One region of the Kitasatospora sp. NPDC048545 genome, then DNA from elsewhere that is predicted to be linked to it. Evidence: riboswitches for the same ligand, from Rfam matches in the RefSeq annotation. Region 1 holds a riboswitch; each other region holds the start of a gene.

Region 1 (7,368 bases):
GGTCCCGGCGCCGGGCGCGCCCGAGGCGTCCACCCTGCCGGCCGTGGTCGCCGCGCCGTCCCACTCCCACCTGGAGGTGGTCCGGCTCGACCCGGGTCCGGCGGTGCCCGGTGGCACGACGACGATCCACGCCTTCGTCGCCAACTACGGCCCGGACACCACCGCGTCCCCGTTCACGGTCACCGTCACCCTTCCGGAAGGGGTGACCGCGGAGGGCCCGTACTTCCCCGAGGACTGCCAGGTCGTGGCGCTCGGCCGACAGGTCCGCTGCGTGTTCGGTCCCGGCCTGAAGGAGGGGCGCAGCGCGACGGCCCTCGTCCCGGTCCGGCTCTCCCCCGCTGTGCCGCTCGGGCTCCTGGAGGGCGGGTCGGTCGCGGTGCGCAGCGCGGACGACCCGTTCGGGAAGAACCACCGGCAGCCGTACGAGATCAAGGTCGTCGAGACGTCCGGCGACTCCTGAGCCGCGGTGTCCCACCGGGCACCGGGCGCCGGCGAGCGGCTGCCGGCCTCCGGCGCCCGGTGGGACGGTCCTACGGGTTACCCGTCAGCGGTAGACGCGGACGTAGTCCGCCGCCATGGTGATCGGGGCGGTGCCCTGCGGCGCGGGGTGGTACTGCCCCGCGCTCAGGGAGAGGTTGAGGATCAGGTACGCCGACCAGTTGGCGCCGACGCCCTTGCCGTCCGAGAAGACCTTGACGCCGTTGACGTACCAGTCCACCGAGTTGGCGCCGTAGTAGGTACCAATGGTGACCCACTGGTCCTTCGCGATCGCGCTCGCGTCGGTGTAGTACTTGCCGTTGCCGGGGTTGACGTGGTTGGTCAGCTCCAGCAGGTTCGGGTTGTCGGGGTGGTACTCGAAGGAGTCGACCTCCCCGTTGCCGTTCTTCCAGGTCCACAGGGCCGGCCAGGCGCCGGTGCCGGCGGGCAGCTTGACCCGGGTCTCGGCGTAGTCGCCGGTCTTGACCTGGAAGCCCTCGCTGGAGCCCTCGGTGGTCAGGAAGCCGGTGTTCCAGGACTGCTTGCCGTTCTCCAGGGCCGGGCCGCCGGGGGTGGCGGTGAAGGTGGCGACCCCGTTGGCGACGCTGACGTTGTTCTTGTTCAGCCAGTCCAGCTTGTTGTCGTCCGGGTTGTGGTTCCCGTACTTGTAGGCGGTGCTCTTGTCGCCGACCCAGCGCTGGCCCCAGGAGATCGAGCCGTTGAACTCGTCGGACCAGGTCAGCGACTTGCCGGCGACCGGGGACGACGGTGCCGGGGACGACGGTGCCGAGGTGGACGGGGTGGCGGTGGCGCTCGGGGTGGGGGTGGCCGTCGGCTTCGGGGTGGCCGTCGGCGCCGGGGTCGGCGCGGTGGTGCCGGTGGCCGAGACCACCAGCTGCTGCGCGGGCAGGTTGTGCCAGGCACCGGCCACGTCCTGCCAGAAGCCGAACTGGCTGTACGTGCCGGCGGGCAGGGTGCGGGCGGCGCTGGTGAAGTTCACGCCGCTCGGGCAGATCTGCACGTTGGAGGCGTTGCCGGGGAAGTCCAGGTTGGTGCCGCTCGCGTCGCGTACGCCCACCCCCACCGTTTTCGCGGTGAAACAGGCCGAGGAGTGCAGGCTCAGCGAGGCGGTGGAGGCCTTGCCCGCGACCATGGCGGCGGGGGCGAGGCGGTCCTGGGTGACGGTCGGCGCGGTGGCGGCCTGGGCACCGGCGACGGACGGCAGTCCGAGCAGGCCGGCGCCGCTGATCGCGAGCGCCCCGGTGGCGGCGAAGGCGGCGTTGCGACCGCGACGGGAGGGACGGGCGTGGCGCGGCGCGCTGCGCCGGGCGGCAGGCTGGGGCATGGGCGACCTCTGCGACGCCTGCGAGGTGAGCTGTCGGGTTCGGGCTGCAGTTGCCCGGCCGCCTGTGGCGCGGCTTCACCCCTAGCCTCGACCCGTGTGCGCGAGCGCACGGGTCGGGCGCCGACCTTGGTTCCCCCGCTCCCGTCCGCTGTGGTGCTCGGTGACCCGCCGGCGGGTGGACGGGACTCGGCGTCCCGGCGGCGGGGTCCGCGACGGCGGACGACCGTTGCAGGCTAGGCAGGCCGTACGTGAACGGACAACTCCCCCGGGTCGGTTGTCGCGCAGGTCACAGCGGTGTCGATCAACGACGCTGCGTGGCGGCCGAGTTGATCAATATTCCTGCCCGGCGGGATGATCCGCAGGATGACCTGCGGGGCACCCGGCCCGATGCCGGGAGCGGGGCGGCTCGGACAGTGCGGCTCGGACAGTGCGGCTCGGACGGGGCGGCTCGGACGGGGCGGCTCGGACGGGGCGGCTCGGACGGGGCCGGTCGGGCGAGCGGGCGCCGACCCGGGTGTGGTGTCCGGAGTCCGGTGCCCGGGTGAGCTCCGGGCGGCCGGTGCGGTCCGGCCCGTCCCGGCCGCTGGCTCCGAGCCCCGGACCCCGAGCCTCGGGCCCCGAGCCCCGGGCCCCGGCCGGCGGCGCGTCGGTGATCCCGACCATGGCAAAGATCTGACCGAGTGCACCCGGTCGGATAAATTGGAACTCCGAGATTTTCCGCCGTGCACAAGACCGCCTCCACCACGAAACGAGGAGCCGCCCCACCATGACCGCGTCCCCGCCCGCCTTCGCCGGCCGTACCTACGTCTTCCGGGCCGACAACGGCGCGGCCTTCCGCAACACCTACTCGGCCGACGGCACGCGGCTGCGCTGGGAGGGTCTCGGCGAGTCCGCGGGCCAGTGGGAGGACGTGCGGCTGCACGTCGCCGAGGTCGCGCCGGAGATCTACTTCGTCAGCTGGACGGAGCAGAGCGGGATCACCGTCAGCCACGTGATGGACCTCAACAAGCTGACGGTGCGGGCCTTCTGGACCTTCGAGGGCGAGGGCGGCCGAGTCGGGCAGTTGCACACCGGGACGCTGGAGCGGGTGGCCTGAGCCGCGCGACGACCGCGTGACGACCGAACCCCCGGAGCCGTGGCTCCGGGGGTTCGGTGGTTCGGTGGTTCGGCCGTTCGGCCGTTCGGTCGTCCGGCCGTCAGGCGGTCGGGTTCGGCACCCTGAGGTGCTGGGACAGCCACTCCAGCGAGGACGGCAGCAGCGCGCTCCAGGTCTCGAAGTTGTGGCCGCCGTTCTCGAGCATGCTGTAGGAGACCTTCATCGGGCTCCGCACCGACTCCACGAAGGCCTCGGTCTCCCGCCGGTAGTCGCCGTCGCCCCGCTTGGTGCCGGCCAGCAGCACGGACACGTTCGGCTGCGGCAGGTTCTTCAGCCGCCACATCAGGTTGGCCTCGTCGCGGCGCTGCTTGCTGCCGCCGAACAGGTCACCGGTGGTCGGGTCGTCGGCGGCGTCGTAGTAGGCGGAGAGTGCGACGGCCGTCGGGAAGACGTCCGGGTGGCGCATGGCCAGCTTGAGCGCGCAGTAGCCGCCGGTCGAGTTGCCCATGAAGGCCCAGGCCTGCGGGTCGGAGGAGACCCGGAAGCTGGCCTGGATCGCCGAGGGCACGTCCTTGGTGAAGTACGTGTCGGACTGCGGTCCGTTCGGGATGTCCTCGCACTCGGTGTCCTGCGGCAGAGCGGGCGAGGGGCGCACCAGGACCATGACGGTCGGCTGCATCCGGCCCTCCTGCAGCAGCTTGAGCGCCGCACCCGGGTAGTTGAACCGGGTGATCAGGTTCTCGGCGATCCCGGGGAAGCCGGTGCTGACGATCACGGCGGGGAACTGCTTCTGCGCGTACTCCGGCTGGAAGTACTGCGGGGGCAGGTAGACGTAGCCCTCGGTGGAGAGCCGGCTGACCGCGCCGTCGATCCGGACCTTGCGGATCTCGCCCGACTGACCGGGCTCGCGGCCCATCGCGCCGCCACCCTTGACCGAGGCGTGGCCGATCGTCTCCACCAGGAGCCGTCCGGAGGCGTCCGCCTTGTTGTGGATCACCACCGGGCCGGTGTCCCCGGTGCCCAGCAGGTCGTCCCAACTGCTGTAGAAGGCGAAGTAGCTGTTCGCCACCAGACCGAGCGCCGCGAGGACGGCGAGCTGGGTGGCGAACAGCGCGCCGATCCGGCCGAGCACCGCCTGCCAGGTCCTCCCCGCCAGTCTCGGCCAGAGCCAGACCGTGCCCCCCATCACCACGACGGCGATCAATACGGTCAGCGCCAGCACCTTGTGGCTCGTCAGACCCATGTCCTACTTGCTCCCACGCCTCGAACTCCGGCCCCCTCCGCTGGGGACATCCGAGGAGTCGACCCCGGTTCCCCCCACCGGGGCGCGAAGATCAACCCTAACGCCAGCTGGGAGCCCGCTGATGACAGCTGGGAGGTCACGGGGAGCGGATGTCCGGTTTCGGGTGACAGAGTTCAACCGACAGATTTCAGATGACAGATTTCGACATCTGTCATCTGTCATCCGTCGACTGAAGCACGCGCCCCGAGCTCCTCCGCCCCACGACCCGTCGCCACCCACCGGCGACCCGAGGGCGGACGAGCCGCCGACCGTCGACCGCCACCCGCCGGACTCAGGACAGACGCTCCCAGAGCCGTAGCCCCGCCGTGAGTTCACGCATGCAGCGGGCGCCCAGGTCGCGCGGGGAGTCCGGGCCGGTGGCGGGGGCGCCGGAGGCGGCCCACTGCTCCAGGGCGACCCGGATCGCCGCGGTCGCGGCGGCGGCGGCCAGCCGGATCTCCAGCGGATCCGCGCCCGCGGGGCAGCGCTCGGCGAGGACGGCGCGCAGCCGCACCTCCGAGTCGGCGTGGACACGCTGCCAGGTTCCTTCCAGCTGCGGGTCGCGCAACAGGCTGCGGGTCCACCGCATCATCTCGGCCCCCGCCTCGTCGGCCGGCGTCAGCGACGCGACCGCCGCGCTCTCCAGCGCCTCGCGCAGCGGCAGGTCGGCCGGACTGTCGGCGAGCCGCTCGACCCACTGCCTCCCGCCCGCCGCGAGCAGCGGGGCGACGGCGTCCTCCTTGACGGAGAAGTACCGGTAGAAGGTCCGCAGCGAGATGCCCGCGGCGAGGGCGATCTCCTCGGCGGTGGTGGCCTCCGCGCCCTTCTCGGCGAAGAGCGCGGCGGCGGTGCGGGCGATCTCCAGCCGGGTGGCGTCACGGCGGCGCTGGTTCAGGGTCGGACGTCCGGTCACGGGGTCAGCCTACGCGGGGTGGTGCCACAGTGGCACGCTGCGCATGAGTGGCACGTCAAGACTTATTGGCACAATGTGCCACATGGGCGTACCGTGCCTCCTGAGGTCGAGAGACCACGAACGAACGGAGTACCACCATGGAGCGCTTCAGCGGGCGGAACGTCCTGATCACCGGCGGCGGCTCGGGCATCGGCCGGGCCACCGTGCACCGGATCCTCGCCGAGGGCGGGAAGGTCGTCGCCGTCGACGTCAACGAGGACGGCCTGAAGGAGACCCTCGACCGCGCAACCGCCGACGGCACCGCGGAGCGCCTGACGGTCCGGGTCCTGGACATCTCCGACGAGGCCGCCGTCGTCGCGGGCGTCGCCGGTGCGATCGCCGACCTGGGCGGACTCGACGTCCTGGTCAACGCGGCCGGCATCCTGCGGTCCTCGCACACCCACGGAACCACCCTGGGGTTCTGGAACAAGCTCCTCGCGGTGAACCTGACCGGCACCTTCCTGATGACCCGCGAGGCGCTCCCCGCGCTGCTCGCCGGCGGCAACGGCGTGGTCGTCAACTTCAGCTCCACCTCCGCGAGCTTCGCCCACCCCTACATGGCCGCGTACGCCGCGACCAAGGGCGGCATCCAGTCCTTCACCCACGCCATCGCGTCGGAGTACTCCCGGCAGGGCCTGCGCGCGGTCTGCGTGGCGCCGGGCAGCATCGACAGCGGCATGACCAACGATCCCGGCCTCCCCGCCGACGCCGACCTCGGCCTGCTCGCCAAGCTCTCCCCCGCCCTCGGCCAGGGCTTCGCGGGCCCGGAGACGGTGGCCGGCGTGATCGCCATGCTCGCCTCCGACGACGGCGCCTTCGTCACCGGCACCGAGCTGCGCATCGACGGCGGCACCCACATGTGACCGCCCGTCGCGGCCCGGAACGCCGGGGCCCGTGCCGTCCCCTGGGCGGACGTCAGGGTTCGGAGCGTCGGCATGGCCCCACCGTAGGAGGCGCCGCAGGGCCGCCGTCGGCTGTCAGCCCGTTCCGGCCCGGGCGTGGCGCCCCCTCGGGACCGCACCGCTGCGCACGTCCCGACGGGTGGCGAGGGCGTTGCCCACCGCGGCGACGGCCGCCCCCACCAGGACGACGGTCACCGTCATCAGGAAGCCGGCCCCGGCCACCCGGCGGTAGCCGCCGTGCCGCCCGGGGTCGAGGAAGGTGTACGGGTACCAGTCGACGGCGTGGCCGCGCAGCAGCGCGTACACCAGGTACAGCAGCGGGAAGGCCAGCCAGCCGAGCACCACGGCCGGGCGCACGCGCCGGGCGGGCGGGTCGACCAGCCAGTCGGCGAGCACCAGGAGCGGCATCACGCGGTGCACGACGTCGTCCACCCACGGGATCACCAGCTGGTCCGGGTAGCTCGCGAGGTACGTGCCGTAGAACAGCCCGGTGATCACCAGGTAGAGCACGACCGCCCCGCGCACCTCGTCCGGCACCGGGCGGCGGCCGGTCAGGCCCGCCCAGCCGCCGTAACCCAGGACCGCGACACCGGCGAGGTCGCTGAGGACGGTGAAGTAGCTGAAGTAGTTCACCACCCCGGTGGGGCCGCTCGCCGCGCGGTAACCGGAGAAGCAGAGGGCGACGGCGACGAAGGCCGCGACCGCGAGCCGGGCGGGGGCGAGCCACGGGTGGGCCGGGGGTGCGGGCATCGACGGGTCCGCCTCTCTGGGGGAGCCCCTCATCCGGCAGGAGGGCTACTCGGATTCAAACCCGGGTGGGAGCAGTCGGCCACAGGAGCGGGATCGGTTCGGGCGGTGGCGCTTCGGGCCGGGGCGCTTCGGGCGGTGGCGGTTCGGGTGGACGCGGCCCGCGCGGAGGCCGGACCTTCGGGGCTCACGGGGAGCGCCAGTCCGCGGCGAAGGCGGCCGCCGGGTTGGTGGTGAGGAGGAGTTCGGGCAGCTCGGGGCCGAAGGCCCGGGCCAGTCGCGGGGCGAGGTCGGTGAGCAGCCGGGTCGGGCCGCCGGCCTGCCGGGCGGTGCGGGTGGTGGTGTCGGCGCCCAGAAGCACCTGGGTGGCATGGCCCGCTTCGACCAGGTCGGCGATGACCTCGAAGGCCTGGAGGTCGGCCGGGTGACCGGCCCGGGAGGGGCTGTCCAGCGCGAGGCGGACGCCCTCGGCGGCGAGGCCGCGGTACACGGAGCGGTCGGGGAAGCGGGTGAGATGCCCGAGGATGATCCGGTCCGGCCGGACGCCGTTGCGGCCGCTGAGCCGGC
Region 2 (7,368 bases), on a different contig from region 1:
CCCCGCCCGCGGGCCCGCCGGTCGCCGGCCGGCCGCGGGCCGGCTCGGCGCAGGCCGCTCGCCCGGTTCAGCCGGTCGGGCCCGGCCACTCGTCGACGAGCAGCGCGTAGCGGTACGAGTCGGACCAGGCGCCGTCCTTGAACCGGTCCTGCCGCGCCCGCCCCTCCAGCCGGAACCCGAGCTTGGTGAGCACCCTGGCGGAGGCCGTGTTGTCCACGTCGACCCGGGCCGCCAGCCGGTGCAGGTCCAGGGTCCGGAAGGCGAAGTCGCAGAGCAGGCCGGTGATCTCGCCCGCGTAGCCGTGGCCCCAGGACGCGCGGCCGAGGACGTAGCCGAGGTGGGCGGAGCGGTACGTCCCGAGCGTGAGCGAGGCGTGCCCGATCGGCGTCGCGTCCTGCGGGTCCTCGGCGTCGACGAGCCTGGTGACGGCGAGCCGGTAGGTGTCCCGCTCCTCGGCCATCGCCTCCTCCAGGTAGAGCTCGATCTGGTCGGCGCAGGACTCGCGGTCGCAGGGTTCGAAGGGCAGGTGGCGGGTGACCTCCGGGTCGCCGAACAGCGCGTGCAGGGCGTCCACGTCGCCGTCGGTGTGGTGGTACTCGCGCATGGCCAGCCGGGGGCCGACGAGTCGTACGGGGACCATGGCTGCCGACCCTACCGGCCCCCGGCGACTACCGTTCGGACTATGAACGACGAAGACCTGCGGCTCGCCCCGCGCACCAGGGCCGCCGACCTGCTCGCCTGGGCGGCCGAGCAGGGCCGCACGCCGGTGGCCGAGGGGCCGCTGCGCGCGGTGCTGGCGCTGCTGGAGCTGGGCGGGAGCAGGATGCACGACGGCTGGCCCGAACTGACCTCCGACGCGGTGGAGCACCTGCTGTACGAGCGGCTCCACCTGTACGTCCAACCCCTGCCCGAGGAGGACCCGCTCGCGTACGGCGACGCCGTCCGGCTGCTGATCGACCACCAGCGGGCGGCCCGGCGGCTCAACGCCAAGCGCCAGGAGCGGCTGCACGCGGAGGCCGAGTGGCAGGGCGAGGTCGCGGCCGGGCTGCTGCGCCGCGCCGACCTGGTGACCTGGCCCCGGCTGTACACGCTGCTGCTGCACGCGTACGGGGTCGACGTCACGGACGGGGCGGCGGTGCGGGACTGGCTGGCCGGCTTCGGGGAGCTCGCCGAGGAGGAGCGGCTGGCCGCGTACGAGGCGCTGGCGCCGGCCGGCTGGCTGGACGAGCCGGACGAGCAGGGCTGGGGACCGGGCCGGGTGCTGTCGGTCGGCATGGCCACGGACGGCGCGCGGCGGCTGCTGGAGCAGGGCCTGATGCGGCGCAGCTACCGCAACCTGGCCGAGCTGAACGCGCTCGGCCGGCCGATGCCGGACGAACTGACCGGTGACTTCGGGCAGTTCGAGGAAGCGGCGGTCGACGCGGCGCTCGACCTGTTCGGGGTGTGGACGGTGCCGGGGCTGCCGCGGCTGCTGGTGGAGGAGTTCCCGGAGCTGGCGCCGGAGCCGGGCCCGGAGGAGATCGACGCGTACCTGGCGCAGCTGCCTGCGGAGGAGTGAGACGTCGTGACGGAGCCCCCGGTCGTCGCGTACGACCGGGGGCTCCGCACTGCTTCCGGGGCTGCCCGGGGGGCTCCGGGGGCTCCGCCCGCCTCCGGGCTCCGGGGCCCCGGCGGAGGGTCCGCTACGGGTTGAGGCCGCGCTGCTGGAGCCAGGGCTCGGGGTCGACCGGGGCGCCGCCGCCGGGGCGGACCTCCAGGTGCAGGTGCGGGCCGGTGACGTTGCCGGTGGCACCGACCTTGCCGATCTGCTGGCCCGAGGTGACCTGGCCGGCGCCCTTGATGATCGAGGAGAGGTGGCAGTACCAGATCTCGGTGCCGTCGGGCAGCGTCTCGACGATCCGGTAGCCGTAGGAGCCGGACCAGCCGGCCGAGGTGATGGTGCCCTGGCCGAGCGCGTACACCGCGGTGCCGGTGTCGGCGGCGAAGTCCAGGCCGGTGTGCACGTTGGCCCAGTAGCGGGCGCTCTGGCCGTAGTGGGCGGAGAGCCGGTAGTCCTTCACCGGCAGGGTGAGGGCGGCGGCGCGCTTGGCCTCGGCCTCCTTGGCGGCGGCCTTGGCCTCGGCTTCCTTGGCGGCGGCCTTGGCCTCGGCCTCCTGCGCGGCCTGCACGCGGGCGCCCTCCTCCGCGGCGGTGCGCTGGCTGTCGGCCTGCTGCTGGATGCGGGCGGCGAGCGCGAGGCCGGGGTCGGCGGAGAGGGCGACCGGGGTCTCGTCCGGGACCTCGACGGCGGGGGCGGCGGCCGGGGTGGCCGAGGCGAAGCCGGTGGCGCCCAGGGTGGCGGCGACCGCGGTGACGCCGAGCAGCGGGGAGGCGCCGCGGGTCTGACGCGGCATCCGGTGCCGGTTGGTCTCGACCTCGGGGCCGAAGGCCTCGGGCGCGTCCGCGCCGGGGTGGTCGAGGAGCTGGGTACCGGCTGCGGGGCCGGCCGGGTGTGCCGGGGTGTGCGTCGACGCCACGGAGGCGCGCTCCTTTCCTTCCTTCGCGCCTACCGGGTTAGCTGACGGGTTCGGAGCAGGAAGGTCTCCTACGGCCGGGCCGGGGCCCCGCCGATTCACCCCAAGGAACGTGGTTCCCCGGCTCCCTGACCTGCCCGGAGGCCGGCCGACGGGATTAGGCGACGGCGCACGGTGCCGTCTGGGTACGGCGTTGACGACCGCGCTGCGTTATCAAACGTTAATCCTAGGGCGCTCCGATTCCAAGCCATCCGTCCGGGACGACTGCGGAGCGGATGATCGGACGTCAACGAACGACCCCTCATGCGAGCACCCCATCTGAGTACCCCTACTCATGTGCGGTCACACCGGGCGGCCGCATCCTGGCACCATGAGCGCACCGATGCAGAACCGCACCACGGCCGCGTACTACGTCCAGGCCATCCTCTCCTTCGCCCTGTCGGGCACCGCCGTCGCGGTCGGGATCGCCTACCTGCCGGTCGGCGGGTGGACGCGGGCCTTCCTCGGGATCGGCCTCCTCTACACCATCACCTCCGCGTTCACCCTGGCGAAGGTGCTCCGGGACCGGCACGAGTCGAACGAGATCGTCAGCCGGGTCGACCAGGCCCGGCTGGACAAGCTGCTCAGCGAGCACGACCCGTTCAGGGTCGAGGGGGCCTGACGCGGGAGCGCCCGATCTCCTCCCGCGTCCGGACGCTTGACAGCTAAGGCTATTAGCCTTAGCTTTATGGCTATCGGCAGCACCGCCGATGCCCGCGACGGCGGACCGAGGAGGCCCACCATGAACGCCACCGACACCCCCGACACCCAGTACCTGGCCCTGCCCGGCGGGCGCATCGCCTTCGACGACACCCGGCAGGGCGACGGCACCCCCGTCGTCCTGCTCCCCGGCATGCTCGACAGCCGGGCCGCGTACCGGCACCTCCGCCCCCTGCTCGTCGCCGCCGGCCACCGGGTCGTCACCGTGGACCTGCGCGGCTTCGGCGAATCCTCCATCGCCTGGGACGACTACGGCCCGGCCGCCATCGCCGACGACGTCCTCGCCCTCCTCGACCACCTCGGAATCGAACGCGCCGTCCTCGCCGGGAACTCCTACACCGGCGCCACCGTCGTCAAGGCCGCCGGGGACGCGCCGGAGCGGGTCGCCGGAATCGTCCTGATCGACGCCTTCGTCGAGAACCCGCAGCCGGGCACCCTCATGCGCGGCGCCCTGCGCCTGATGGGCGCGGCGATCGTCCACTGGCCCACCTTCTGGGGCTTCTACCTGCGCCGGATGGCCTTCCCCGGCGCCAAGCCCGCCGACTTCGACCCGTACGTGAACGGACTGGTCGCCGCCCTGCGCACCCCCGGCCGCAAGACCGCCACCCGCGGCTACGTCAGCGGGGACTCCGCGCCGGCCGGCTGGACCGCCGCAGTGCGGTGCCCGGCACTCGTGGTCATGGGCAGCAAGGACCCCGACTTCCCGAAGCCCGAGCTCGTCGCCGACCGGCAGGTCGCGGCACTCGGCGCGCGGAAGGCGATGATCGAGGGATCCGGGCACTACCCGATGGCCGACGCCCCGCAGGCCACCGCGGACGCCCTGCTGCCCTTCCTCGCCGAACTCGCCTGACCGCCGGCGCCCGACGTTCCCCGCCGGCGCCCGACAGATTCCCCGCCCGACTCCCGTACGGAGAACCCGAAGCCATGCCCCGCGTAGGACTGACCCCCGACCAGGTCGTCGACCACGCCCTCGCCCTCATCGACGAACAGGGCGCCGAAGCACTGACCCTGGCCGCGGTCGCCGCCCGCGCCGGGGTCGCCACCCCCTCCCTCTACAAGCACGTCAGCGGCGGCCTCGCCGAACTGCGGCGGATGATCGCCGTCCGGGTCACCGAGGAACTCGCCGACCGCCTCGCGGACGCCGCGGTCGGCCGCAGTGGCGACGACGCCGTGGCCGCCGTCCTGCGCGCCTACCACGCCTACGCCACCGAGCGCCCGCACCGCTACAACGCCCTCCCCCAGGCCCCGCAGCCCGACGACGACCTGGCCCGGGCCGCCACCCGGCTCGTCGGCGTGATCATCGCCGTCCTGCGGGAGTACGGCCTCGACGGCTCCGAGGCGATCCACGCCGCCCGCACCGTCCGCTCCCTCGCCCACGGCTTCGCCTCCCTCACCACCGCCGGCGCCTTCCGGCTCTCCGAGGACCTCGCCACCACCCAGGAGCGCCTCATCACCACCCTCACCACCGGCCTCCGCAGCTGGCCCGCGTAGCAGGCCGGGCAGTCGGGGCGGCCGGCGGCCGATCCTGATGCCGTACGGGTGGCCGCCGTCGGCGCTGCCGCTGCGTCCGGTGCGCGCGGTGGCGCAGGACGGCCCGGACGACCGGACCCCGGTGCTGGTGCCGGTGTTGGTGCCGGTGCCGGTGCGGCGGCTCGGTCACCCTTCACCGTCCGGGGACTCGGTCACCCTTCACCGTCCGGGGAAATGGGGTATTAAGAATCAGTGCCCCCCTCCGAGGACGAGAACCGGACACCGGACGAGAACCGGACGCCGGACCGGCGCCGGACCCCACTGAGCAGTCCGACCGCCCGCAGTGCGATGCGCTGCGTGCGCCTGCTGCTCGGCTGCGCCGACGCCGCCGAACTGCTGGGCACCGTCCTGGCCGAGGGCCCGGTGTGGATCACCGGCGAGGGTTCCGCGCTCTACCTGCTGGATTCGGCGGGCATGCTCCGGCTGACCGTCTCGCACGGACTGCCGGACTGGGCGCACGAGCGCTACAGCGTGGTCGATCCGGCCGGTGAGCTGCCCGCCGCGATGGCCCTGCGGCTGCGCCGCCCGTACCTGTTGAGCCCGGAGCACACCAGCGTCGACTACCCGAACCGGAACACCGGCATGGGCACCGGGATGGTCGCCGTGATCACCCTGCCGATGGTCGTGGACGAGCGGCCGGTCGGCGTGCTCGCGCTGGCCCTGGCCCACCGGGGCACCGTCCCCCGCCGTGACCTGGACGTCCTGGAGACGATCGCCGAGGCCTGCGCGCACCGGCTCTCCCACCTGCTGGACCACGCGGACGCCAGGCTCCCGCGGGACGCCCGTTCGCCGCACGGCGTCCGGTTATCCGACGGCCCGGCGCCGGAGGGGGCGGACGCGCTCCCCATCGGGCTGGCCCACCCGCTGCTGTCACTCGCCGTCCGGTCCGCCGGGCACGGCGCGTTCGAGCGCGACCTGGTCACCGGGGAGAGCTTCTGGGACGCCGCGGCGTTCCGGGTGACCGGCCGGCCGGTGTCCCCGGACGGTGCCGCCCCCGAACTGGACCGGCTGGTCCATCCGGAGGACCTGCCGGACGTGCAGGCCGCGCTCGCGGAGGCGCTGGCCGCCGGCGGGCGCTACCGGATCGGCTACCGGGTGCTGCGCCACGACGGCGGGGTGGCGCAGGTGGAGGAGTCCGGCGAGGTGATGCTGGACGTGCACGGGCGGCCGGTGCGGATCGCCGGGCTGCTCTCGGACGTCGGGCACCGGGAGCGGCCGCCGGCCGACGAGGGGGCTTCGCCGGGCGCCGCCCGGACGGCGCTGCTGCTGGCGCTCACCCGGGCCCTGTCGCGGGCGGTGACCGTCCGGGACGTGACCACCGCGGTGACCGACATCGTCCGCCCGGCCCTCGGCGCCGCGGGCATCGTCCTCGACCTGGTGGACGAGGGCCGGCTGCTGCCCGTGTCGCACACCGTCTACGGGGGGCCGCGCCGCACCGAGCTCACCCGGCTGGCGGACCTGTCGGAGTCCGTGATGCAGCGTTCGCTGGCCCGTTCCGCCCCGCTGTTCAGCGAGCCCTCCGCCGCCCGCGCCCGGCGGGACCCGCTCGCCCCGGCCGCCTGGGCGGTGCTGCCGCTGGTCGCCTCCGGGCAGCAGGTCGGTTCCTGCCTGATCACCTTCGCCGCCGAGCGGGCGTTCAGCCGCGAGGACCGCACCCTGTACTCGGCCTTCGCCGGCATCCTCGCGCAGTCCCTGGAGCGGGCCCGGCTGTACGACACGCATCACCACCGGGCCACCGAGCTGCAGCGGGCGATGCTGCCGCGCACCCTGCCCCGGTTGCCTGGAGTCGCCAGCGCCGCCCGCTACCTGCCGAGCACCGAGGGGATGCAGATCGGCGGTGACTGGTACGACCTGCTGCGGCTGCCGGACGGCCGGATCGGGCTGGTGATCGGGGACGTCCAGGGACACAACGCCGAGGCCACCGCCGTGATGGGCCAACTGCGCAGCGGCCTGCGGGCGTACGCGACGGACGGGCACGACCCGGCCGCCACGCTGACCCGCACCAGCCGGCTGCTGTCCGAGCTGGACACCGACCTGTTCGCGACCTGCCTCTACCTGACGCTGGACCCGGCCGACGGCGAGCTGACGGCGGCCCGGGCCGGGCACCCGTCGCCGGTGCGGATCACCGCCGGTGCCCGGGCCGTGGAGCTGGACCTGCCGGGCGGGCCGCCGCTGGGGGTGGACCCGGACCTGCCGTACCCGCTGGCGGTGGACCGGCTGGCGGTCGACGAGACGCTGCTGGCGTACACGGACGGGCTGGTCGAGGACCGCGAGGAGGACTACGACGAGTCGGTGCAGCGGATGCTCGGCGGGCTGGAGCTGTGGGCCCGGCAGGCCGGACCGGGCCGGATCGGTCCGGCGCCCGCGCTGGAGCGGCTGGCCGACCTGCTCACCCTGAACGTCACCGAGCGGCGGTCCCGGCCGGATGACGTGGCACTGCTGCTCCTGCACCGGATGTCACCACTTCCGTAACACCTTGCACACACATCCCACACACCCCCTGGCGCGAATCGGCCATCGGACCGACCGGTGGCCCGTCCCGACCGCCCCGACGGGGCCTGGCCGA
Region 3 (7,368 bases), on a different contig from region 1:
GCCTGCGCGCCGCCCTGCACAGCGCGGCCGTGTCCAAGGTGCTGCTGGCCGACCTGCCCCTGCCGGAGCGGCGCAGGGTGGTGGCCGGGATCGACTTCACCCCGCACACCGAACACACCCTCACCACGCCCGAGGCGCTGCTCGCCGAGCTGGAGAAGGTCGCCGCCCAGGGCTGGGCGCAGGACCACGCGGAGCACGAGGCCTTCATCAACTGCGTCGCCGCACCGATCCGGGACGCCAGCGGCCGGGTCGTCGCCGCCGCGTCCATCTCCGTCCCGGACGTCGTCCTCCCGTACGAGCAGGTGCTGGACCTCCTCCCGCAGCTGCTCGCCACCGCCCGCACCGTCTCGGCCGACTGCGGCCGCCCCGAACACCGCTGACGAACCGTCACGAGATCCGAGGAGTCCCATGCCCCCCGAGCAGTCCCCGATCGGCGAGAAGACCGAGATCCGCACCGAGGGCGCCCCGGCCCCCGCCTGGACCTTCTCCCAGGGCGTGCGCAAGGGCCCGATCCTGCAGGTCTCCGGGCAGGGCCCGCAGGACCCGGCGACGGGCGAGTACCTCCACCACGGCGACGTGAAGGCGCAGACCCGGCGCACCCTGGAGAACGTCAAGGCCGTCGTCGAGGCCGGCGGCGCCACGATCGAGGACGTGGTGATGTTCCGCGTGTACCTCACCAAGCGCGCCGACTTCCCACTGATGAACGAGGCCTACGCCGAGTTCATCGAGGAGAACATCGAGCCCGGTGGAGTGAAGCCCTGCCGCACCACCGTCTTCGTCGAGCTCCCGCAGGAGCCGATGCTGGTCGAGATCGACGCCCAGGCCGTCGTCGCCTGACACCGCGCCGCCCGACGTGCCGAAGGGCCCGGACCGCCCGTCCGGGCCCTTCGGCACGTCCCGGCGCCTGCTTGCCGAACCCCAACCGCGAACATTAGGTTAGGCTCACCTAACTATCTGGAGGTCCGTCCATGAGCCAGCCCACCGGCGACACCGAGGTCCCCGAGCCCACCACCGCCGAACGGATCCAGAGCCTGCTCAGCACGACCTCCTCGCTCGCCGTCCGCGCCCTGGGCGAACACCACGACCTCGACACTCCGGTCTCCGCCCACGGCTCCCGCCTGCGGATGCGCGCCCCGCTGGACGCCCCGCTCACCGTGGCCGCCGCCCACGCCACCGACGGCCTCGCCGTCGTCCTCGACGTCACCGACGTCTCCCCCGTCGCCGTCCGGGACCGCGTCCGCGGCCGGCTCACCCTGGCCGGCCGGCTGCGACTGGCGCACCTCGCCGACGACGGCCTCAGCGTCCACCTGCGCGTGGACGTCGCCCACGCCGTCCTCGCCACCCCGTACGGCACCGGAGCGGTCACCGCCGCCGACCTCTCCCTCGCCGGCCCCGACCCGATGGCCCGCCACGAGGCCGCGATGCTCACCCACTTCGCGGACGACCACGCCGACGCGATCGAGGTCCTCACCCGCCTCCTCGACCCCGCGCTACTCGCCCGGAACCCGGACGTCCGCCCGCTCGCCCTGGACCGCCACGGCCTGGTGCTGCGCCTGGACCACCCCGACGGCCACCGCGACGTCCGCCTGGTCTTCCCCGAACCGGCCCGCGACACCGAGGACTTCGGCCACCGGATGCACGACCTGCTGGCCGCCGCCCAGTACGGCCTGCCGGCCCACCGCGGCTGACCGGACACCCCGCGACCGCTCGCCAGACGAAGCCGGCCCGCCGCCCCTCACCCGACGACCCTCGCCCAACGGCCCTCACCCGACGACGCGGAACCGCCCGAGCCCGGCCGCCGGAGCACCGAACTCCCCACCTGTTCCAGCGCGTTCGGCAGACCCGTCGCCCACCCGCGATCCCCGGCCGACTCACCACCCGCGCAACGAAACCGCCGACGCCGCCGGCCTCGACAACGGCCCGCCCCGCATCGAACCGCCCCGCGCCCCTGCCGCCCCGCCTCCCGGAAGGTCACGCACCCGGAACGTCGCGCCCCGGAAACGGCAGCGCCCCGGAAACGGCAGCGGCCGGCCCGGCTCGCGAGGGAGGTGAATCCCGCGAGCCGGGCCGGCCTGGGCGTGTCCCGCGCCCATGTCCACTGCACGGCGATCATCCGGTCGAGCGGTCACCCGACATGACCATCCCGGAGGACCGATTCGCTCCGCAGCAGTGGTGGTTCCTGAAACCCTGGACCTGATCCCCGGAGGGTCAGAGCGCGACGCCGTGCGCGCGCAGGTAGGTGACCGGGTTGATGTCCGAGCCGTACTCCGAGCCGGTGCGGATCTCGAAGTGCAGGTGCGGGCCGGTCACGTTGCCGGTGGCGCCGGAGAGGCCGATCTGCTGGCCGACGGTGACGGTCTGACCGATCTTCACGCCGATCACCGAGAGGTGCGCGTACTGGGCGTAGTGGCCGTCGGCGAGCTTGATCTCGACCTCGTTGCCGTAGGCGCCGCCGTTGCCGGCCTTGACCACGACGCCGTTGGCGACGGCGCGCAGCGGGGTACCGGTGGAGGCGACGAAGTCCTGGCCGGTGTGGTGGCCGGAGGCCCACATCGAGCCGGCCACACCGTAGGCCTCGCCCAGCACCGGGTTGGCCAGCGGCGCGACGAAGCCGGAGGTGGCGGCGACCGGAGCGGCGGTCACGGCCGTGGCCGGAGCGGCGGTCTGAACCTGGGTCTGCACCGGGGCGGCGGGCTTGGCGGCCTCGGTCTTGACCGTGACCTGGGTCTGCGGCTTCACGGGGGCAACCGGGGCGGCCGGCTTGGCCGGGGCAGCGTCCGCGGACGGCGCGGCGGCCGGCGCGGCGGCGTGGCCGGCGAGGGTGAGCTGCTGACCCGGGAAGATCAGGTTCGGGTTGGCGCCGACGACCGAGCGGTTCTGCTCGTACAGCGCGTGCCAGCCACCCTCGACGTTCTTGACGTCGGCAATCTTGGACAGGGTGTCACCACTGACGACGCGGTAGCTCTCGGACGTGGCGGCCGCGGCGGCCGGAGCAGCCGGAGCGGCCTTCTCGACCGGCTTGGCGGCGGCGACAGGCGCGACGGCGGCGGGCGCGGCCGGGGCAGCGGGGGCGGTGTGGGCCTGGGCGCTCATCGCGGTGACGAGCGGGAGGGCGAAGGAGACACCGGTGACGGCGGTGGCGATGCCGATGCGGGCGGCGCGGGGCAGGACGATACGACGAGCCTGAGCAGGCATGGAAGTTTCCTCTCCGACGCCTGCGAGGTGAGCTGTCGGGTTCGGGCTGGAGTTGCCCGGCCGCATGCGCGGCTTCACCCCGAGCCGGCCCTGGACGCCCGCGCCCTGAGGCGCGAACTCCGGTCCGGCGACTTACCTGTGGGTCCCCCGCTCCTGCCGTACAGAGTTCAGATCGAACCGCCGGGCAGCGGCAGGACTCGGCGTTCCACCCGGCGGATCCGTCCGGACTGGCCGGGCGGTCGCTGAACTAAAACCCATCCGTTCGGGTGAAGCAATGTCGATCTCTTGAAGCCGCAACGATCCCCCCTGGGTCCGGTGACCCTCCGGATGATCCCCAGTACGGTGCGTACACCATCCATTCACCCCGAGCCACTGATCCGCGACCCTGCGCCGAAGTCGGCCACACCGCGCAGCCGACCGCTCACACAGCGCCCCCGCCGCCGACACGCCACCGGTGAGCCTTGTCACGTACGCCCCACGGGGCGCAGGATCAGGCCGTGGCCACCTCCGAGGCCGGCACCCTGCGCCTGGGCACCGCGCAGGGTCGCTGGGTACTACTGGCGACGGTGCTCGGCTCCAGCATGGCGATGCTCGACGGCACCGTGGTGAACGTCGCCCTGCCCCGGATCGGCGCCGACCTCGGCGCCTCCCTGGCGTCCCTGCAATGGACGCTGAACTCCTATCTGCTCACCCTGGCGGGCCTGATCCTGCTCGGCGGCGCGCTCGGCGACCGGTACGGCAGGCGCCGGGTCTTCCTGATCGGCGTGGTCTGGTTCGCCGCCGCCTCCGCGGCCTGCGCCGTCGCACCGAACATCCAGGTACTGATCGCCGCCCGCGCCGTCCAGGGCATCGGCGGGGCGCTGCTCACCCCCGGCTCGCTCGCCATGCTCCAGGCGGTCTTCCACCCCGACGACCGATCGACGGCGGTCGGCCTGTGGTCCGGCCTCGGCGGGGTGTCGGCCGCGGTCGGCCCCTTCCTCGGCGGCTGGCTGGTGGACGGCCCCGGCTGGCGCTGGATCTTCCTGCTGAACCTGCCGCTCGCGGCGGCCGTGATCGCGGTCTCCACCCGGTCCGTGCCGGAGAGCCGGGACGAGAGCGCCTCCGGCCGCTTCGACGCGCTCGGCGCGGTCCTCGCCGCGCTCGCCCTCGGCGCGATCACCTACGCCCTGACCGCCGCCGGCGAGGGCGTGTCCGCCGCGGTCTGGATCAGCGGCGTGCTCGGCGTGGTGCTCGGCGCCGCCTTCGTGGTCGTCGAACGCCGCACGCCCGAGCCGATGCTGCCGCTCGGACTGTTCTCCTCCCGGCTGTTCACCGCCGTGAACCTGGTCACCCTCTGCGTGTACGCGGCGTTCAGCGGCGTCTTCTTCCTGCTGGTGGTGCAGCTGCAGATCGTCGCCGGGTTCTCCCCGCTGGCCTCCGGCTTCGCGCTGGTGCCGATCACCGTGCTGATGCTGGCGCTGTCGGCGCGCGCCGGGCGCCTGGGGAAGCGGATCGGCCCGCGGATCCCGCTCACCGTCGGCCCGCTGCTGTGCGCCGCCGGCGTGCTGCTGATGCTGCGGATCGGCGCCGACTCCTCCTACTGGGCGGACGTGCTGCCCGCCGTCACGGTGATGGGCTGCGGGATGACCCTGCTGGTCGCACCGCTGACGGCCACCGTGCTGGCCGCCGTCGAGGTCCGGCACGCGGGCATCGCGAGCGGGGTCAACAACGCCGCCGCCCGGGCGGCCGGTCTGCTCGCGGTGGCCGCGCTACCGGCGCTGGCCGGACTGAGCGGCGACGCCTACCGGGTGCCGGCCGAGGTCGACGCCGCCTTCCACACCGCGATGCTGATCTGCGCGGGCCTGCTGGCCGGCGGCGGGCTGATCGCCTTCGCCACCGTCCGCGGCAACGTGCTCGACCCCGAGGACCACCCGGTGGCCGAGCCGGACTGCGAGTGGAACTGCGGCACCACTCCGCCGCTCGACCCGGGCCACGTCCGCACGCACGAGGGCCCTGCCACCGGTCCGGCGGCAGGGCCCTCGCCCGAGAGCTGACGCTGCGTCACATCATCGGTGCGTCAACGGATGCGGCACCTCAGAGGATGTCGCCCGGCGCGTACTTGGCGGCCTCGGGGTAGGCGGCCGCGACGGCCTCCACCCGGCGGACCACCTCGGCGACCTGGGCGCCGGCCGCACCGGTGAAGGAGAGCTTGTCGGCCAGCAGCGCGTCCAGCGCGGCCCGGTCGAGCGGGATCCGCTCGTCGGCGGCCAGGCGGTCCAGCAGCTCGTTCTCCCGGGCGCCCGCGCGCATCGCCAGCGCGGAGGCGACGGCGTGCTCCTTGATGACCTCGTGCCCGGTCTCCCGGCCGACACCCGCGCGCACCGCGCCCATCAGCACCTTGGTGGTGGCGAGGAACGGCAGGTAGCGGTCCAGCTCGGCCTCGATCACGGCGGGGAAGGCGCCGAACTCGTCGAGGACGGTCAGGAAGGTCTCCAGCAGGCCGTCGAAGGCGAAGAAGGCGTCCGGCAGCGCGACCCGGCGCACCACCGAGCAGGAGACGTCGCCCTCGTTCCACTGGTCGCCGGCCAGCTCGCCGGTCATCGAGGCGTAGCCGCGCAGGATGACGGCCAGGCCGTTGACGCGCTCGCAGGAGCGGGTGTTCATCTTGTGCGGCATCGCGGAGGAGCCGACCTGGCCCTCCTTGAAGCCCTCCGTGACCAGCTCGTGGCCGGCCATCAGGCGGATGGTCTTGGCCAGGCTGGACGGCGCGGCGGCGAGCTGGACGAGGGCGGTGAGCACCTCGAAGTCCAGCGAGCGCGGGTAGACCTGGCCGACGCTGGTCAGCACGTTCTCGAAGCCGAGGTGCCCGGCGACCCGGCGCTCCAGCTCGGCCAGCTTCTCGGTGTCGCCGCCGAGCAGGTCCAGCATGTCCTGGGCGGTGCCGACCGGGCCCTTGATCCCGCGCAGCGGGTAGCGGGCGATCAGCTCCTCCAGGCGGCGGAAGGCGACCAGCAGCTCGTCGGTGATCGACGCGAAGCGCTTGCCCAGGGTGGTGGCCTGCGCGGCCACGTTGTGCGAACGGCCGGCCATGACCAGCTCGGAGTGCTGGGCGGACAGCTTGGCCAGGCGGACCAGGACGGCCACGGTGCGGTCGCGCACGTGCTCCAGCGACTGGCGGATCTGCAGCTGCTCGACGTTCTCGGTCAGATCGCGGGAGGTCATCCCCTTGTGGATCTGCTCGTGGCCGGCGAGCTCGCTGAACTCCTCGATACGGGCCTTCACGTCGTGGCGGGTGACCCGCTCACGGGCGGCGATCGAGCCGAGGTCGACCTGGTCGATCACCCGCTCGTAGTCGGCGACGGCGGTGGCCGGCACCTCGACGCCGAGGTCCTGCTGGGCCTTCAGGACGGCGAGCCACAGGTGGCGCTCAAGGACCACCTTGTGCTCGGGGGACCACAGCTGGGCCAGGGTCGCCGAGGCGTACCGGGAGGCCAGGACATTGGGGATCTGGGGCTTCGCGCTCACGCTTCGCAAGAGTAACAGCCGAGGTCACGCCGAACGTCGGCGGATGGGGTAGGCTCGGTCGATTGAGCGCCCACTAGAAGGACTGCCACAACCTTCTCACCGCAAGGATACCACATCGATGAACGAACTTCCAGCGACCGCGGGGCACTCCGGCGACGCCCTCGCCGAGGCCCTGCACACCGAGCAGGCCCGACTCACCACCCTCTACGCCCGGCTGGACACCGTCCGCGAACGGGCTCACCGCACCGCCGACGGCGCCCACGACGGCGCCGGGCCCGGCGGCACCCACCAGGCCCGGCTGGAACGCGCGGTGCGCGCCCGCGAAGCCGCCCGCCACGCCGCCCGGCTCGACGCCGTCGAACGCGGCCTCTGCTTCGGCCGCCTCGACGAGCGCGACGGCACCGTCCACTACATCGGCCGCACCGGCCTGACCGACGAGGCGTACGAACCCCTGCTGCTCGACTGGCGCGCCCCCGCCGCCCGCCCCTTCTACACCGCCACCCCCGCCGACCCGGGCCCCGTCGTCCGCCGCCGCCACCTGCACACCCGCGGCCGCACCCTCACCGGCCTGGACGACGAGGCGCTCGACCTCGCCGGACCGGACGACTCCGGCCGGCGCGGGCTCGTCGGCGAGGCCGCCCTGCTCGCCGCCCTCGGCCGCGAACGCAC
Region 4 (7,368 bases), 220 kb from region 1:
CTGATCAACGGCTTCAGCGAGAAGATCGACGCGCCGTTCATCTCGCCGGACGACCGGGCCGCGATGTGGATGGCCGTCCAGCACCTCGCCGAACTCGGCCACGAGCGGATCGGGCTGGCCGTCGGGCAGCGCCGGTACGTGCCCGTGCTGCGCAAGATAGAAGGCTTCACGGCGGCGATGCGGGAGGTGTTCGGGCGCACTCAGGAAGAGGCCGAGGAGCTCGTCCACCACACGTTGTTCAGCGTGGAGGGCGGGCACGCGGCGGCCGGAGCGCTGCTCGACAAGGGCTGTACGGCGATCGTGTGCGGGAGCGACATGATGGCGCTCGGGGCGATCCGGGCGGTGCGCCGGCGCGGACTGTCGGTGCCGCAGGACGTGTCGGTGGTCGGCTTCGACGACTCGCCGCTGATCGCCTTCACCGAGCCGCCGCTGACCACGATCCGCCAGCCGGTCGAGGCGATGGCCACGGCGGCGGTGGACGCGCTGCTGGAGGAGGTCGGCGGGAACGCCGTCCAGCGCGGCGAGTTCATGTTCCAGCCGGAACTGGTGATGCGCGGATCCACGGGGGCCTGCGCACGCTGAGCGCCGGTCGCAGGGCCGACGGAAGGGCCCCGGAGAGCCAGTCGCTCCCCGGGGCCCTTCGGCGTGCGCCCGGTCAGCCTTGCCGGGCGGTGGGGCGGTCGGAGGTGGGGCGGTGGCCGTCGGCCGCGTCGCCGGTACGGGTCTCGGTGCGGCGGCTGCGGGCCGGGCAGTCGCGCAGGACCAGTTCGACGACGTCCTGCGGGTTCCCGGCGCCGGAGAGCATCGTCGCGTCGATCGCGCGGTTCGCGTCGAGTGTGAGGGTGGCACGGGCCATGTGACTTCTCCTCGGGTGCGGAGCGGCAGCACGCCCGTCGGGGCGGGGTTTCACCACGGGGATACGCCGGAACCCCCGGGGAGAGGGACCAGACTCTCTCCGGGGGTGGCGGGTGGTCGGCGTTCGGGCGGACCGCCGAGAGGTGACAGATGACAGCTGACAGATGTTGAAATCTGTCAGCTGTCATCTGTTACACGTCAACTGTTACGTGTCGGCTGTCGGCTGGTACCCGTCGGCCGTCAGCCGGTTCGTCGTGCTCAGACCCGGCCGGCGAAGTCCGGGGCCCAGTTGGCGATGGTCTGCTCGCGCACGCCCGAACTCGGGTTGGCGGCCTCGACGTACTTGCCGCCGCCGACGTAGATCGCGACGTGGTAGACGCCCGAGTCCTGGCCGTTGTTGGACCAGAACAGGAGGTCGCCCGGCTGCAGGCTGTCCAGCGAGACGTGGGTGCTGGCGGCGGCCTGGTCGGCGGCGACGCGCGGGACGGAGACGCCGGCGGCGCGCAGCGCGGCCTGGGTCAGGCCGGAGCAGTCCCAGCCGCCGTTGCCGGTGCCGCCGTAGACGTAGGCCTGGCCGACCTTGGACTCGGCGAAAGAGACCGCGGCGGCCATGCTGCCGGTGGCGGCCGGGGCCGGGGCCGGGGCCGGGGCCGCGGCCTGGGTCTGGGTCTGGGCGGCCGGCTTGGCGTTCACGGAACCGCCGTTCGTGGACTGGCCGGACTTCTGCGAGCGGTTGAACCAGGTGAAGTCCGAGCCGGACTTGTCGGTGGAGGCCGACTTCGGGCCCTGGGCGTGGTCGCCGAAGGACAGGTGCTGGCCCGGGTAGATGCTGTCCGGACCGTCGGTCAGGGTGCCGCGGTTGAGCTCGTACAGCCGCTGCCAGCCGCCCTGGACGTGGTTCTTGTCGGCGATCGAGGACAGCCAGTCGCCCGCGACCACGGTGTAGTCGCCGTCCTGGGCCCACTGCTGGTGCTTCTGGGTCCAGTTGCCGGTGGCGGAGTCGGTGGTGGCGTTGGCGTCGTCCTGGGCGGGAGCGGCGGGCTTGGCGGCGGGGGCCTGGGCAGGCTTGGCAGCCGGGGCCGCGGCGGCCGGGGCGGCCGGCTTGGCGGCGGCCGAGGTGTCGACGGCAGCCGGGGCGCCGCCCTTGGTCAGGCCGGCCTGGACCGAGCACACCGGCCAGGCGCCGGGGCCCTGCGAGGCGAGGACCTTCTCGGCGACGGCGATCTGCTGGTCCTTGGTGGCCAGGTTGGCCTGCGAGGCGTACGAGGTGCCACCGAAGGCGGCCCAGGTGCTGGAGGTGAACTGCAGGCCGCCGTAGAAGCCGTTGCCGGTGTTGATGGCCCAGTTGCCGCCGCTCTCGCACTGGGCGACCTTGTCCCAGGTGGCGACGGAGGCGGCGGAGGCGGTGCCGGAGACGAGGCACGGGACGGTGAGGCCGACGCCCGCGACGCCGATGGCGGCGATCACGCGGCGGGTGCGGCTGGACAGGCGGGTGCCGTTGGTGGGCAGCATGAAGACGTGGTCCTCTCCCACGCCTGCGAGGTGAGCTGTCGGATTCGGGCTGGAGTTGCCCGGCCGCGCTTGGCGCGGCTTCACCCCTAGCCCTGAACCGTTCCGGGAACGGTCCGGGGCGACTTACCTGTGGGTCCCCCGCTCCTGCCGTGGTGCGTTTTCGCGCTGCCAGGACATCCGACGGCAGGACTCGGCGTCGCGGATGAACTGGGTCCGTGTGGTCACGAACGGGGAGCACGTTAAGCAGACTTAAGTTCAAACTGCAAACAGCTGTGACGCCCATCACGGTTTAGTGGGAACTGCCAAAATGGCGCGTATCCATGATCGTAAATGATCGTTTTTCGGCAATCGCGTTGCGGATATCCACAACTGGCTCGGTTTCAGGAATCGCGTGACGGTGCGTCGAGGTGCGCGGTGGCGCATCGGTCGAGTCGGGGGAGTGGCCGGAGTTCGAGCGCTGATGAGTGTGCTCCCCTTTTCCTTGCAAATGACGCAAGAACGGACAATCTCCATCATTGCCGCGTAGCTCCGTTAACCCCCGAAGGTTCCTGTGGCCACTGAAACTCCCGTAACCTCCACAATCGTCACAACCCCCACAAATCTCCTGTGGGGGCGCGAGGGTACGGCGAAGGGCCCGGAACGAAATCCGTTCCGGGCCCCGTGTGCGCGCCGGCGGGCGCGCGGTGTCGCTTACTGTCCGGCAGGCCCCTCGGCGGCCGCGTGGGCCCGTCGGGTGCCCTCTGCGGCCCCCTCGGCCTCGGCGGCGGCAGCCGCCTCCGCCTCGGCCCGCGCCAGCTCCTCCGGGGAGGGCGCGGGCAGCGCGGCCAGGTAGGTGGAGGCGATCAGCTGGCCGACGGTCGGGTACGCGCCCAGCGGCGCCGCCGACGGGCAGCCGGTCTCCTCGGCCGCGGTGGCGAGCAGCTCGGAGTCGGCCTCCGGCCCGATCACCAGCGGGGCCAGCGCCGGGCGCTGCGCGCCGGTCTCCCTGAGGTGGTTGACGGCCGCGGCCACCGAGCCGGGCACGTCGAGCGCGGCGGCCACGACCGGGATGGCCAGCCGGGCGGCCAGCAGCACGCCGGTGATGCCGGCCGCGGCGGCGGCGTCCTCGCCGCCGACGGTGGTCAGGACCACGCCGTCGGCGGCGGTCGCGATGGCGAACAGACGGGCTCGGTCGGCGCGCGCCAGTCCGGCCTCGGACAGTCGCACGTGCACGGCCTCGGCCAGGAGCGGGTGCGGGCCCAGTGCGTCGGTGACGGGCGCGCCGTACTCGGCAGCGAGTGCGTGGAGTTCGGGCAGGAAACCGTGCGGTCCGGGCACCAGCGGCACCAGGACGGGCATCGGCAGCCCGGCCTCGGCGGCCGTGGCCAGGAGTTCGGCGACGGTGCGCTCCTCGCCGCCCTCACCCTCGGCGGACTCGCCGGGGAGGTATCCGGCCGTGGCCTGGACGCCGTTCTGCTCGCTGCGGACGATCGAGAGCAGTTCCTCGACGACCGAGCGGGACTCGGGCCCGGCGGTCGCGGGTACGGCGAGCACCAGGGCCGGGGCGCCGGAGGGAATCTCGGGGCGCTCGGGACGACGGTGGCGCCCCCGCGCACGGGAGCCTGGAGTGCGGACGGGCAGTGGCGCGCCCGGGATGGCTGCGGTGCTCATGCCGGAGATCGTAGGACATCGGCCCGTCCGGCCTGCAGTCGGCTGCCGTACGGGTTTCGCGCAGCGGCGGTGCGGACCCGGTGTCCTCGGTGGGCCGGTCCGGGCGGTTTGCCCGCAATCCGGACATTCTTCGCCCAACCCCCGTGCGGGCGCGGGCCATTGCCTTGACGTACGCCGCGAGGCGCTGCGTTGCACCCGCGGTGCGTGAGATGTCTCACAGCCCGGAGGTCGCCTGACGGAGGGTCACGGCGGCGCGACTCCCGGCATTCGAAGATCAACATTCAGGGGGGATTCGCTCACGGCCGGTTATCGCGACCCCGACGATTCAGTCGGCTATGTCCGTTTACGTACCGTCAGGAGAAGGCCCCGTGAAGAGTTCGGGGCCGCCGGTGAAAGGCCTCGTGCACCTGCAATGTCCCGTGCTGATGCACGTGCACTGCAGCTATCATCGCGTCAAGTGAGGCGTTGTGCCGGACCGGTACGGGGCCGGTCCGTTCGTTCGGCGGTGCCGGGGGCGCCGCGCTGGACAACAACTCCGGAGCTCTTCGGGAGACTTCTATGCACGACTCGCAGGACACTCACGGCTCGCACGACACCTACAACGGGATGGCCGCGGCCGATCTCCGGGGAGTGGTCTGGCAGAAGAGCCGGCACAGCAACTCCCAGGGCAACTGCGTCGAGTTCGCGGCCCTGCCGGGCGGCGACGTGGCGATGCGCAACTCGCGCTTCCCGGACGGTCCGGCGCTCATCTACACCCGGGCCGAGATCGCCGCCCTGCTGCTGGGGGCCAAGGACGGGGAGTTCGACCACCTGGCGGTCTGACCAGCCGTCCTGTTTCACCATCGGGGGGCCGTCGTGGGTGCCGACACCACGACGGCCTTTGTCTTTTCCGCAGCCGTTTCCGCCACCGTTTTCGGAGCCGCCCCGAACGGGGCCGTTTCCGCCACCTTTTCCGGAACTGCCGTAATCGGGGCCGTTGCTTCCGGAGCCGCCGTAATCGGGGCCGCTGCTTCCGGAACTGCCGTAATCGGGGCCGTTGCTTTCGGGACCGCCGTAATCGGGGCCGTTGCTTCCGGTGCTGCCACAGCGGGGGGCGCGGTGGACACCGCCGCCCTCGGGGCCGCCGGCCGGGATCGACCACCGGCGGGGCCTGGTGCAAGCACCCGGGGCGTGGTCCTCCCGGGGTTTCCCTCGACCTGCCGCTGAGTGGTCCGTCCGACCCGCTGTCGGGTCTGACGTCCGGTCCGTCACCGGTCCTGCCGTCCGCGGCGCTGCCACCGCCGGGGCCGTCGTCCTGGCCGTTGCCGGGCACGCCGTTCGGCGTGCCACCGGAGCGGGTGCCGGTTGTGCCCTCCGACCAGGCACCGGGCGGGCCGTACGCCGCCCGGCGCTAGGCCGAGCGCCGGTGCCGTCCACCGATGTCGACCGGTCCGCCGAGCGCCTCCAGCGCCGGGCGTCCGCCGATCTCCGGGTGTCCGTCGAGCGGGCCGACCGCCGGCTCCGCCTCGAACATCGCCCAGACGACCTTGCCGCTGCCCAGCGGGTGCCAGCCCCAGGAGCGGCTGAAGGACTCCACCAGGTGCAGTCCGCGGCCGGATTCGGCGACGAAGTCCGCCTCCCGGGCCACCGGGCCGATGCTGCTCGGGTCGCTCACCGCGCAGACCACCTGGGGTGCGCGGTGCACCAGGCTTATTCGGATCGGCAGCCGACCGTCCGGGGTCGGCTGTGTGGGAAAGTCATACTCGCCCTGGGCGCCGCCCGACGGGTCGGGCCGTGCGCCGATCGCATGCCGGAGCGCGTTGGTCACTAGTTCCGAGGCCACCAGCGCGACGTCGTCGAACAGCTCCGGCAGTCCCCAGCGCTGGAGCGTGGTCCGGGCGAAGTCGCGCGCGGTTCTGACGGCTTCGAAGCGAGGAGCGAGCGTACAGGTGACCACATGGGGGTCAACCGCCAAAGCCGTACCGGTGCCCATGAAGAGCTCCTCCCATAAGGGGGCGGACACGGCTGGACCCGCCGGGGTCATGCCGGTCACCTCCGACTCGCTCGGCCGCACGGCCGCCCCCTCGACCACACGCGCGCGCACTCGAACGCCCGATGGCGCGGGGGACGCCGTCGGGCCGGTGCACGGAGTCGCGCGTGGGGTCGACGCGGAGCCCGCGGGATTGCCAGGGATGTGCAGGTGCACGTGCACCATGGTGGTGTGCGCTCACTGCAGATGCAAGAGTCGATTCACGTGCAGTCGCACTATTGGCATATGCAAGCGCCGGATGCACGTGCATCCTGGTGTGCGGAGTGCAGAACTGATAGGAACATCCGTCAGTATCGGCACCGTGAGCGCTCAACTGATGGCAGACTGTGCGCTGTTTGCCCTAGGTGGAGGTTTCGACCGCATGACCACAGTTCAGCCGGGCGGCGGCTCGATGGTCCGCCGGATCCTCCTCGGCTCGCAGTTGCGTCGCCTGCGTGAGGCGCGCGGCATCACCCGTGAGGACGCGGGCTACGCGATCCGGGCCTCCGAGTCCAAGATCAGCCGCATGGAACTCGGCCGCGTCAGCTTCAAGGAGCGCGACGTCGCCGACCTGCTCAGCCTGTACGGCGTCGACGACGGGATGGAGCGGGAGGCCCTGCTCGGCCTGGTCCGCGAAGCCAACAAGTCCGGGTGGTGGCACAGCTTCAACGACGTGCTGCCGGGCTGGTTCCAGACCTACGTCGGACTGGAGGAGGCCGCTCAGCTGATCCGCACCTACGAGGTGCAGTTCATCCCCGGGCTGCTGCAGTCCGAGGAGTACGCACGGGCGGTTTTCGGCCAGAGTCGGCCGGTCATCAGCGAGGAGGAGGTCGAGCGGCGGGTCAGCCTCCGGCTGCGCCGCCAGAAGCTGCTGGCCGAGGGTGGCAGCCCGCGCCTGTGGGCGGTCATCGACGAGGCCGCGCTGCGCCGGCCGGTCGGCGGGCCCAAGGTGATGCGCGGTCAGGTGCAGTACCTGATCGACGTCGCCGAGCAGGCCAACGTGGTGATCCAGGTCATGCCGTTCCGCTTCGGCGCGCACGCGGGCGAGTCCGGGGCGTTCACGATCCTGCGCTTCCCGGAGCAGGACCTCGCGGACGTGGTCTACCTGGAGCAGCTCACCAGCGCGCTCTACCTGGACAAGCGGGACGACGTGGACGCGTACATCCAGGTCATGGAGCGGCTCTGTGTGGACAGCCTCACGCCGGAGCGCACCATAGACCTGCTCGCCTCGATCCTGAAGGAGCGCTGAGCCGCTGCCGTTCGGACCCGCGGGCCCCTCCCCCGCGGAGCCCCCGGCAGCAGGTCGCTTGCAGGCCGCCCACCCGGCGTCAACCGCGGGCCGG

Evidence for each region. A riboswitch is a leader RNA that binds a small molecule or an ion and turns the genes downstream of it on or off. The one in region 1 is predicted to bind cyclic di-AMP.
Region 2: linked by a shared signal. The riboswitch ahead of AB0D10_RS19410 (M23 family metallopeptidase) and the one ahead of AB0D10_RS03080 (glycoside hydrolase family 16 protein) in region 1 are both predicted to bind cyclic di-AMP.
Region 3: linked by a shared signal. The riboswitch ahead of AB0D10_RS20265 (LysM peptidoglycan-binding domain-containing M23 family metallopeptidase) and the one ahead of AB0D10_RS03080 (glycoside hydrolase family 16 protein) in region 1 are both predicted to bind cyclic di-AMP.
Region 4: linked by a shared signal. The riboswitch ahead of AB0D10_RS02195 (transglycosylase family protein) and the one ahead of AB0D10_RS03080 (glycoside hydrolase family 16 protein) in region 1 are both predicted to bind cyclic di-AMP.

Annotation. Positions count from the first base shown of each region.
Region 1 covers NZ_JBEZIQ010000002.1:227,958-235,325, forward strand. The annotation lists gene AB0D10_RS03075 (hypothetical protein) at 1-460, shown strand, start outside; gene AB0D10_RS03080 (glycoside hydrolase family 16 protein) at 545-1,822, opposite strand; cyclic di-AMP (ydaO/yuaA leader) riboswitch at 1,825-1,988, opposite strand; gene AB0D10_RS03085 (phenolic acid decarboxylase) at 2,589-2,918, shown strand; gene AB0D10_RS03090 (alpha/beta hydrolase-fold protein) at 3,019-4,161, opposite strand; gene AB0D10_RS03095 (TetR family transcriptional regulator) at 4,493-5,113, opposite strand; gene AB0D10_RS03100 (SDR family oxidoreductase) at 5,251-6,015, shown strand; gene AB0D10_RS03105 (Pr6Pr family membrane protein) at 6,130-6,804, opposite strand; gene AB0D10_RS03110 (phosphotriesterase) at 6,989-7,368, opposite strand, start outside.
Region 2 covers NZ_JBEZIQ010000019.1:23,219-30,586, forward strand. The annotation lists gene AB0D10_RS19400 (GNAT family protein) at 68-640, opposite strand; gene AB0D10_RS19405 (hypothetical protein) at 683-1,558, shown strand; gene AB0D10_RS19410 (M23 family metallopeptidase) at 1,683-2,516, opposite strand; cyclic di-AMP (ydaO/yuaA leader) riboswitch at 2,529-2,687, opposite strand; gene AB0D10_RS19415 (YiaA/YiaB family inner membrane protein) at 2,884-3,174, shown strand; gene AB0D10_RS19420 (alpha/beta hydrolase) at 3,295-4,122, shown strand; gene AB0D10_RS19425 (TetR-like C-terminal domain-containing protein) at 4,197-4,763, shown strand; gene AB0D10_RS19430 (SpoIIE family protein phosphatase) at 4,995-7,274, shown strand.
Region 3 covers NZ_JBEZIQ010000020.1:36,333-43,700, reverse strand. The annotation lists gene AB0D10_RS20280 (IclR family transcriptional regulator) at 1-380, shown strand, start outside; gene AB0D10_RS20275 (RidA family protein) at 409-837, shown strand; gene AB0D10_RS20270 (DUF2470 domain-containing protein) at 969-1,688, shown strand; gene AB0D10_RS20265 (LysM peptidoglycan-binding domain-containing M23 family metallopeptidase) at 2,209-3,195, opposite strand; cyclic di-AMP (ydaO/yuaA leader) riboswitch at 3,198-3,335, opposite strand; gene AB0D10_RS20260 (MFS transporter) at 3,693-5,228, shown strand; gene purB (adenylosuccinate lyase) at 5,269-6,699, opposite strand; gene AB0D10_RS20250 (ATP-binding domain-containing protein) at 6,818-7,368, shown strand, end outside.
Region 4 covers NZ_JBEZIQ010000002.1:11,642-19,009, reverse strand. The annotation lists gene AB0D10_RS02205 (LacI family DNA-binding transcriptional regulator) at 1-582, shown strand, start outside; gene AB0D10_RS02200 (DUF2191 domain-containing protein) at 656-856, opposite strand; gene AB0D10_RS02195 (transglycosylase family protein) at 1,114-2,388, opposite strand; cyclic di-AMP (ydaO/yuaA leader) riboswitch at 2,375-2,532, opposite strand; gene AB0D10_RS02190 (hypothetical protein) at 3,058-4,017, opposite strand; gene AB0D10_RS02185 (DUF397 domain-containing protein) at 4,576-4,839, shown strand; gene AB0D10_RS02180 (ATP-binding protein) at 5,408-5,989, opposite strand; gene AB0D10_RS02175 (helix-turn-helix transcriptional regulator) at 6,408-7,274, shown strand; gene AB0D10_RS02170 (helix-turn-helix domain-containing protein) at 7,354-7,368, opposite strand, start outside.